One region of the Pseudarthrobacter sp. MEB009 genome, then DNA from elsewhere that is predicted to be linked to it. Evidence: riboswitches for the same ligand, from Rfam matches in the RefSeq annotation. Region 1 holds a riboswitch; the other holds the start of a gene.

Region 1 (4,896 bases):
TTTCCTCCCGACGGATCTTGAAGCCGGATTCGTTGACGGCCCGGGGGCGGAGCACGGGCGGCTGCACCTTGGGCGGTGCAGCGGCCAGCGAGTCGCGGGCGGCCTTGACGATCTCAGCCATGGCGAAGCCCAGCTGGCGCAGGCCCTCGTGGCTCGTGGCGGAGATTTCGAAGACGCGGTAGCCGCGGGATTCCAGCTCGGGGCGGACGAATTCGGCCATGTCCTTGCCGTCGGGGAGGTCCACCTTGTTCAGTGCCACCAGCCGGGGACGGTGGTTCAGGGGCACAACTTCGCCGTCCTGGCCGGCGTAGCTCATGTCCACAGCGTACTTTTCGAGCTCGGCTTCGATGACGGCGAGGTCGGAGAGCGGGTCGCGGTCCGATTCGAGGGTGCCGCAGTCCAGGACGTGCACCAGGGCAGCGCAACGCTCCACGTGGCGCAGGAAGTGGTGGCCAAGGCCCTTGCCTTCGGACGCGCCTTCGATCAGGCCGGGAACGTCGGCGATGGTGAAGCGGACTTCGCCGGCCTGGACCACACCGAGGTTGGGGATCAGGGTGGTGAACGGGTAGTCGGCGATCTTGGGCCGGGCGGCTGACATCGCGGCGATGAGGCTGGACTTGCCGGCGGACGGGAAGCCCACCAAGGCGATATCGGCAATGGATTTCAGTTCCAGGACAACGTCGCTGGATTCGCCTTCAATGCCGAGCAGGGCGAAGCCCGGTGCGCGGCGTTTCTGGGAGGACAGGGCTGCGTTGCCCAGGCCGCCCAGGCCGCCTGCGGCGGCAACGTATTCGGTTCCTTCGCCAACGAGGTCGGCCAGGACGGTGCCGTCCTTGGACTTGACCACGGTGCCGTCGGGAACGGGGAGGATCAGGGTTTCGCCGTTTTTGCCGCCGCGCCAGTCGCCCATGCCGGGTCCACCGTTGGTGGCGTGCCGGTGCGGTGCGTGGTGGTAGTCCAGCAGCGTCGTGGTCTGGTGGTCGACGCGGAGGATGACGTTGCCGCCGTCGCCGCCGTTGCCGCCGTCGGGCCCGCCCAGGGGCTTGAACTTCTCGCGGTGGACGGAAACACACCCGTGGCCGCCGGTACCGCCGGATACGTGCAGTACTACCCGGTCTACAAAGCTGGCCACGTGGATCTCCTCAGTGCTGTTTCCTGGCAGCCTGTGGGCGCCAAAACGATTGTAATGCGGTTAAAAGAACAGTGGAGCGGACCATCAGGCCCGCTCCACCGCTTCAGAACTTGGTGTTACTCTGCAGCTGCAGCAGCAACGATGTTGACGACGCGACGACCGCGGCGGGTGCCGAATTCAACGGCTCCCGGGGTCAGCGCGAACAAGGTGTCGTCGCCGCCGCGGCCTACGCCGGCACCCGGGTGGAAGTGGGTGCCGCGCTGGCGGACGATGATCTCGCCGGCCGAAACAACCTGGCCACCGAAGCGCTTGACGCCCAGGTACTGAGCGTTTGAATCACGGCCGTTGCGAGTGGAGCTCGCGCCCTTTTTATGTGCCATCTGAAATGCCTGCCTCTAAATTCTGGGGAATCTGCTGAAAAACCGAAACGGTAACCGGGTGGTTACTTGATGCCAGTGATCTTGACCTTGGTCAGTTCCTGACGGTGACCCTGGCGCTTCTTGTACCCGGTCTTGTTCTTGAACTTCTGGATGACAATCTTCGGACCACGGAGGTCCTGAAGGATCTCAGCCGTTACGGTCACCTTGGCCAGGTCAGCAGCAGCGGTGGTGATCTTGTCACCATCCACCAGGAGCAGCGCGGGCAGCTCAATGGTGCTGCCAGCTCCACCGGCGACGCGGTTCAGGGTAACGAAGTCTCCAACGGAAACCTTCTCTTGCCGGCCGCCTGCGCGGACAATCGCGTACACCACTTGGGAACTCACTTCTCTCGACGTTTATTACTAAATTTGCGTGCGGAATCCAACTCGTAAATGGCTGGTTTCTCGCTGTGCCTCAACGCCGTGGGGTCATAACCCAAGTGTTGGCGTAAGCACCGAAGATCAAGAATACGCTAATTCCGTCGTCGGCTGCAAATGAGGCTGGCAGCGGCGGGTCGCCTGTGATAGCAACCACAGGCATGTACCGGCGCGGTACCGTGCCCCACCATAGTACCGGTACCGGAGCCGGCCCGCGTTCAGGAGTGCAGCCGCGGCGCGTCGAAGAATTCCATTTCAAGCCGGCAGGAGTGCCGGAAGGCGTCCACCATGGCTGCCCGCCCGGCTTCGGAGGAGTTGCGGGCGGCTTCATCAACAATGCCGATCGCCCGCCTGGTTGCCGCAGCAAAGTCCTCATCGGCGTACGTCCGCAGCCAGGCCGCGTAGGGGTGCCCCGCCGGCTCCCCCGCCGCGACGAACTGTGCATGGAGCGTCCGGCCGACTTCCGCGTAGAGCCAGAAGCACGGCAGGACCGCGGCGGCCAGCACCGCGTAACCGCCCGACGCCGAGGCCGCGGCCAGGTGGTCGACGTAGGACTTGGTGACGGGGCCAAGGTCCGGCTGGATGGTCCGCGACGCCAGCCAGGTCCGGTGCAGCTCCGACTCGACCTCAAGGCATTGCTGCGCGGAGCCCGCCCAGAACAGCTGTTCGGCTTCGGTGGGTGCCAAGGCGCTGGCGCGGGCCAGGACCCGCGAGTAGCCGTTAAGGTACAGGGCATCCTGGGAGAGGTAGTAAGCGAACTCACGCTCCGGGAGCGTGCCGGAGACCAGGCCCTGGATGAACGGCAGTTCGTAGATGGCTGCCAGGTCCGCGGCGGCTTCCTTCCACAGCAGCGCCTCGAACCGGCCGGGCGCAGGGACGGCCGTGAGGTGGTGGAAGTGGTGGACCGGTCCGTTGCCGGCGCCGACACCCAGCCGGTCCGACGCCGAAAGGGCACCGGCCAGCCACGGCTTAACTTCGCGCAGCGCGGCTTCCCAGTCCCCCAGCCGCGCCTGCACCGTGGCCATGGCAGAGGACAGCGAGCACCCGGTGCCGTGGCTGTTCCGGGTATCCACCCTCGCGCCCGGCACTTCCACCACCTCGGGGCCAAGCAGGCCCGCCGTGTTCACCAGCGCGTCAGGGCAGCCCGGTCCCTGCAGGTGGCCGCCTTTGACCAGGATGGTGGCCCCGGTGGCGAGGGCCAGGAGCCTTCCCTGGTCCAGTGCCCCCGCCCAGGTCTGTTGGACGTCGCCGTCCACCAGGACAGCAAGTTCGGCCAGGTTGGGGGTGATCAGGTGCGCCAGCGGCAGCAGTTCCCGCAGCGCTGTCTCCGCCGGAGCCTGCAGCAGCCTGTCGCCGCTGGTGGCCACCATAACGGGATCAAGGACCACAACGGCGGGCCGCACCTCCTCGAGCCAGGTGCGGACGGTGCGGATGGAGTCAGCATCGCCCAGCATGCCGATTTTGACGGCGTCGATGGTGATGTCCGCGCTGACAGCTTCAAGCTGCCGGGCCAGGAAGTCCGCCGGCGGGATATGGACAGCCTGCACCCCCAGGGTGTTTTGCGCCGTGAGGGCCGTAATGGCGGCCATTCCATAGCCACCGTGCGCAGCGATGCTTTTAAGGTCCGCCTGCACCCCTGCCCCACCGGACGGGTCGGAACCGGCGATGGAGAGCACCCGGGGAATGACCCGGCGAATGGCTTCCGAGGTGTCCGCAGCAGGCGTGGTGGCAGCAGCAGGTGTGGCTGCGCCAGGCGCGGTAAGGGTCGAAGACAAGAGACATCCCTTCGCCGGTGCTAACCGGACAGGTTCAACGGGTGTGGATCTCAGCCGGCCCTGTGCGCGGCACCCCGTGTCGGTCCCCAGCCTAGCTGTTCCGCCACCGGTGCGGGAAAGTCGCTGCCTGTCTTAAAACGCCGGAGGCCCCGGAACCGGCACTGATGTGCGGTTCCCGGCCTCCGATGCAGGTGGGGCAGTGCCCCTGGTCCCTAGAGCTCCGACGCCGGAACGCCCACACCCAGGATGATGGGTGCAGCGGCCGGTGCCTTGGCGGCGGCAGCCGCCGCGGGCTCCGGTGCCTTAGCGGAATGGGTGTGCGCAGGGGTGGCCGACGGCGCACTCTGGTGCTGCTGCACCGAGGTTTCGTTGGCTGCGCCCTGGGCACGGCTGGCACTGCGGTTGCGGCGCGGCCGGCGCTGCGTTGACTGCTCCAGCGTGTGGTCCGAGTAGTCCTTTTCCGGGGCTGCGGCGGGCGCAGCAACGGGGACTGCAGCCGGCGCAGCTGCAACGGGTGCTGCCGCTGCGGGAGCAGCTGCAGGTGCCGTCAGCGGTTCGCCGAGGTGCGCGAAGGCTTCGGCCAGGCGGTCCAGCGTGAGCGCCGGCTGCGACTGCTGGTCACTGGCGTGCTCAACAAACGGAAGGACAACTTCCTCTCCCCCGAAGGTCAGCACCGCCCCGGGGCGTGCGGGAGCGTCGGCGTCGTGCGAACCGGCGTCCACGGGCGTGGCGGGTACCTGCCTGGCGGCGGCGATTTCGTCGTCGTGCAGGTGCGCGGCGTGCGCGGCTGCTGCGATGTTCGCCAGGGCCAGCCGGGTGGCTTCAGCCTTGGCGTGCCGCTCCGGGTCCACGGGTTCCGGGTGCACGGTGTGCGCCTGGACCGGGGCTGCCGGCGCCAGCTCGGGCTGCTGGCCGCCACGGCCGCGGCGGCGCTTGCGCTCCGGGCGTGTGCCCTGCTGGTTGTTGTCAACGCGTTCGGGGCGGGGCTCCGGGCTGCGGAAATCGTTGGGACGGTGTTCCTGCCGGGTGTCGGCGCGCTGGACGTGGTGCTCGGCTGCCACAATCGTGGCGCGGCGGTGCTCCACCGGGTCGTCGTGGGTGACCACACCGCGCCCGGCGCAGGCCTCGCACTGCTCGCCGAAGACTTCCAGGAGCCCGGTGCCCATGCGTTTGCGGGTCATCTGGACCAGGCC
Region 2 (4,896 bases), on a different contig from region 1:
CAGGTACGGACGCACAACCCTGACATCGTGACCCTCGACATCGGCCTGCCGGACTTTGACGGGCTTGAAGCGTCCCGGCGCATCAGGACCTTCAGTGACGCTTACGTGGTGATCATCAGCGGGCGTGCAGACGAGGCGGATGCGTTGCTTGGCTTTGAGGCGGGCGCTGACGATTACATCGTCAAACCCTTCCGTGCCCGGGAACTTCGGGCCCGCATCAAGGCGATGCTCCGCAGGCCGCGGGCCTCCAGCCCGGGTGGGGCGGGCAGCAGCCAAGGGGACGCCGCTGCGGGTTCCGGTGACGGGACTTTCACGCGGGAGGCGACGTATGACAGTTTCGACTACGTCCACAAGGGCCTGGCTTTGCACGAGGGAACCCGGCAGGCTGCCGTGGACGGCGTACCCGTCGCCCTGACGCGGAGCCAGTTCGACATCCTCCTGGTGCTGATGAAAAAGCGGCGGACCATCCAGGCGAAGGCCGACCTGGTGCGCTACCTTCGCCATGACAGCTACGATGGCTCCTTTGTGGGCGCCACGGAGGAGCGCGCGGTGGAGGTCCACGTCAGCAACCTCCGTAAACGTCTCGGGGAAAACCCCAGGAAGCCGCGGTGGGTGGAGACGGTGCACGGTGTGGGCTACCGCCTCACGCCGCCGGTGCCGCGCCGGCAGGGCAGGCAACAGGACTGAATGCTGAACCCGCTGCTTTTCAGCTGCCCTGGGCCGGGGTGAGGATTTCGCGCAGGGCTTCGACCACCAGGTTGTGGTCCTGGACCTGCGGGAGGCCGGACACCGTGACGGTGGCGACGGACCCGACGCCGGCCACGTACAACGGGAATGACCCGCCGTGGGCTGCGTAGCGGGACTGGTCGAACCAGGCGTTGTCCTCGATCCGGCCGCCGTTCCGCCGGCCCCGAAGGCCCACCAGCAGGGACGGCACCTCGTAGCGGGCCGCTGTGGCCTTCTTCGCCCGGATCCACTGCTCGTTGTCCGGAGTGGCGCCGGGAAGCGCCACGTGGAAGAGCACCTGCTCACTCCTGGAAATATCAATGGCAATGGGCAGGCTCCGCTCCTTTCCCAGCTCCACCAACAGCAATCCGAGGTTCAGGGCGTCATCCAGCGAAAAGCCGGGAAACTGCAGTTCCCTGGTCTCGGCTTCGATCCTGGCAATGAAGGCCTCCAGCGAACCCTCAGGCTGGGCATCGGCGGAGTCCGGATCGAAGTCGGTCACAAGCGGTGAATTGGCGGTCATGGCCCACAATCTACCCCGCCCAGGTGTAAACTGGGCAGGCCCAACAGGGCAGCTTTAACCAACCACTGAAACATTCAACGACAGGGGAGCGCAGCCGTCGGGCATCACTGGCATTTGCCAGGATCCGCAGGTGGGCGCTGAGAGTGCGGACAGCCGCAGACCCTCGAACCTGATCCGGTTAGTACCGGCGCAAGGGAGTCGAGTTCTCGAAGTGCGCGGAAAATGGCGGCAGCAACCGCCACCCGTGTCCACTTTCCCCTCCTGTTACCCAGGAGGACCACCATGAGCACTGCAGCAATCAAGAAGACCACCAGCAGGTCCTGGCGCGTCGTGGACATCGTCGTCGCGGCCCTGATCGCGATTGCCGGCGGCATCATTTTCTGGGCCTGGTCCCAGGGTGCCGCGGCCGTTTCCGCGCCGATGAACGCCGTCTATCCGCCCCTGACCGGCCTCCTGGCCGGCGGCTGGATGATCCCGGCCGTCCTGGGCATGCTGATCATCCGGAAACCAGGTGCCGCGCTTTTCTGCGAAACCATCGCCGCGACGGGTGAGCTGTTTATGGGCTCGCAGTACGGCGCGTCGGTGCTGTTTTCCGGGTTCGTCCAGGGCCTGGGCGCCGAGATCATTTTCGCCATCTTCGTCTACCGGAAGTTCAACCTTCCTGTCTCCCTGCTGGCCGGCGCGGGTGCCGGACTCTTCTGCGGCCTGAACGATTCGTTCGCGCCGTGGGGCTGGAACATTGCCTATTCGGGCGGCGACAAACTCGCCTACATCGTCTTCACCGCCATCTCCGGCGCAGTCATCGCCGGCGCCCTCTCCTGGATCGCCACCCGCGGCCTGGCCAGGACCGGCGTGCTGGCTTCCTTCGCCTCTCGGAAGGCCGCATCGGAGCCTGCCTTCTCCTGATGCCTGCACCTTCCCAGCACGGCAGCCCGGCGGTCCGGCCCGCAGCGGTCAGTGCCCACGGGTGGGGCTGGCGCCATGCCGGCCGTACCAGGCCCGCCGTCCGCGCCCTTGACCTGGATATCCGGCCCGGCGAGCGGGTCCTCCTTTTGGGCCCCTCCGGAGCCGGTAAGTCCACGCTGCTTCACGCCCTCGCAGGGGTGCTGGGGGATGCGGACGACGACGGCGAAGCGGCGGAGTCGGACGAGTCCGGTTCGCTGCTGGTGGACGGCGCCCCGCCCAGGTCCCGGCGCGGGCGCGCCGGCCTGATGCAGCAGGACCCGGAAACGCAGGTGGTCCTTTCCCGGGTGGGCGACGACGTTGCTTTCGGCGCCGAAAACCTTGCGGTGCCCCGCGACGACATCTGGACCCGTGTGCACGAGGCGCTGGCCGACGTCGGGCTTTCCCACCTTTCGCTGGACCACCCGACGTCGGCCATCTCCGGCGGGCAGAAGCAGCGCCTGGCGCTGGCGGGAATCCTTGCCATGCGGCCCGGCCTGATCCTGCTGGATGAGCCAACGGCGAACCTGGACCCGGCCGGGGTGCTGGAGGTCCGCGACGCCGTGGCCAGGTGCCTCGACAAAACGGGGGCCACCCTGGTGGTGGTGGAGCACCGCGTGGGCGTGTGGAAGGACCTGGTGGACCGGATCGTGGTGCTCCAACCGGGATCAGCGTCGGACCCGGCCGTGCTCCTGGACGGGCCGCCGGATACCGTGCTGGAAGGCGCCAGGGAGATGCTGAAAACCGCCGGTGTCTGGGTCCCGGGGTATGCCCCTGCCACGCGCCACCGCACGGCGGGATCCCCGGCCGACGGCGACCTGCTTCTTGCCGCGGACAATCTGGCGGTGTCCCGTGAACGGCCCCGCCGCAGCAGGTTCCGCAAAATTCCGCCGGTTCCCGTCCAGGAAGGAATCGACGCGCAGGTAATTTCCGGGCAGGCGCTGGCCATCACGGGTCCCAACGGCGCCGGAAAATCCACCTTCGCCCTGACGCTGGGCGGATTACTGGCTCCTGTTGCCGGGACCGTCGAGGCCGCTGCCACTCTTGGCCAAGGCGCCGGACCGGATCCCTACCGCTGGAAGGCCGAGCAGTTAATCGAGCGGATCGGCACGGTGTTCCAGGAGCCTGAACACCAGTTCGTCACCGGCCGGGTGCTGGACGAACTGCAGTTCGGTCCCAGGCACCTGGGCCATGGCGCGGAACGGGTGGATGAGCTGCTGGAAAGGCTGCGGCTGACCGGTTTGGTGGACGCGAATCCCTACACGCTCTCAGGTGGCGAAAAACGGCGGCTTTCCGTAGCCACCGTCCTGGCCGCAAGTCCCAGGGTCCTGATCCTGGACGAGCCCACCTTCGGGCAGGACGCCAACACCTGGGCCGAGCTGGCATCGTTCCTCACCGAACTCCTGGACACCGGCACCGCCGTGGTCTCGGTGACGCATGATGCCGAATTCACCGCCGCCCTGGGCGGGGCCGAGCTGCGACTGTCAGCTCCGGAGCGGGTGGCGCCATGAGGCAGGAGCTGAACCTTCCCGGCGGAACCGCCGTGCTGGCCCGCGCCAACCCGCTGAGCAAATTTGCCGCCGTTTTCCTGGTCACGCTGGTTCTGGCGCTGTCCATCGACTGGGTTTCCGCGTCCGTTGCGCTCGCCTGCGAACTGCTGCTGTTCCCCCTGGCGGGGCTCACGCTGACGCTGCTGTGGCAGCGTGGCTGGCCGTTGATCCTGGCGGCGGCCGTCGGCGGCTGGAGTACCTCCATCCTGGCAGCGGACAGCGGAAGGACGCTGATCGACGTCGGGATCTGGACCATGAGCGAGGGTTCGCTGGAAACCGGCGCCGGATTCCTGCTCCGCGGCCTGGCCATCGCCCTTCCCGCTGTGCTGCTGATGAGCTGTACCGATCCCACTGACCTGGCCGACGCGCTGGCCCAGAAGGCCCGGCTGCCGCACCGGTTTGTCCTGGGGACCCTCGCGGCAATGCGGCTGGTGGGGCTGATGGCGGAGGAATGGCAGACCATCGGGATGGCGCGCCGGGCCCGCGGCGTGGGTTCGCGCGGCAGCGTGGGCCAGCGGATCAAGGCCACGCTGGGACAAAGCTTCGGCCTCCTGGTGCAGGCGATCCGGCGGGCCTCCAGGCTCGCCGTGACCATGGAAGCGAGGGGTTTCGGCGGCGGCGAACGGACCTGGGCCCGTGAGTCCACCTTTAGCGCGCTCGATGTGTGGGTGGTTGCCGGTGGTGCCCTGATCTCCGGCCTTGCCGTCACTGCTGCCGTGTCGGCCGGAACGTGGAACATGGTGTGGCTGGGGCAATAGGTCCTTATCCTGTTGGCAAAACCATTGATCTTCCCGAAACACACTGATAGTTTCGGGAAATCGGTTTCTCGACAAAGGTGGATACCCAATGGCGCGTAAAAACATCCGTGGAACCCGGAAGATCATTGCAGTGGCAACAGCCCTAAGCCTTTTGGGCTTCACCGTTGCCTGCTCCAATGATTCGTCCGGCGAATCAGGCTCAGGGCAGCAGGAGATCCGGTTCGCCTGGTGGGGAAACGCCACCCGCGCGGACCTGACCAGCAAGGCCATCGCCGCCTTCGAAGCACAAAACCCCGATATCAAGGTCAAGCCCGAGTACGGCGACATTTCGGGCTACTTCGACAAGCTCGCCACCCAGGTCGCGGCCAATGACGCCCCGGATGTGATCACCATGGGC

Evidence for each region. Region 1 has a riboswitch for thiamine pyrophosphate ahead of thiD (bifunctional hydroxymethylpyrimidine kinase/phosphomethylpyrimidine kinase). Riboswitches for the same ligand answer to the same signal wherever they lie in the genome.
Region 2: linked by a shared signal. The riboswitch ahead of QRN07_RS05495 (ECF transporter S component) and the one ahead of thiD (bifunctional hydroxymethylpyrimidine kinase/phosphomethylpyrimidine kinase) in region 1 are both predicted to bind thiamine pyrophosphate.

What each region holds. Positions count from the first base shown of each region.
Region 1 covers NZ_JARVTC010000002.1:120,051-124,946, reverse strand. Annotated here, with positions in the region: gene obgE (GTPase ObgE) at 1-1,132, opposite strand, end outside; gene rpmA (50S ribosomal protein L27) at 1,249-1,512, opposite strand; gene rplU (50S ribosomal protein L21) at 1,575-1,883, opposite strand; gene thiD (bifunctional hydroxymethylpyrimidine kinase/phosphomethylpyrimidine kinase) at 2,147-3,703, opposite strand; TPP riboswitch at 3,693-3,790, opposite strand; gene QRN07_RS00710 (Rne/Rng family ribonuclease) at 3,916-4,896, opposite strand, start outside.
Region 2 covers NZ_JARVTC010000006.1:147,401-152,296, reverse strand. Annotated here, with positions in the region: gene QRN07_RS05505 (response regulator transcription factor) at 1-687, shown strand, start outside; gene QRN07_RS05500 (heme-degrading domain-containing protein) at 707-1,249, opposite strand; TPP riboswitch at 1,322-1,463, shown strand; gene QRN07_RS05495 (ECF transporter S component) at 1,532-2,155, shown strand; gene QRN07_RS05490 (ABC transporter ATP-binding protein) at 2,155-3,702, shown strand; gene QRN07_RS05485 (energy-coupling factor transporter transmembrane component T family protein) at 3,699-4,499, shown strand; gene QRN07_RS05480 (ABC transporter substrate-binding protein) at 4,588-4,896, shown strand, end outside.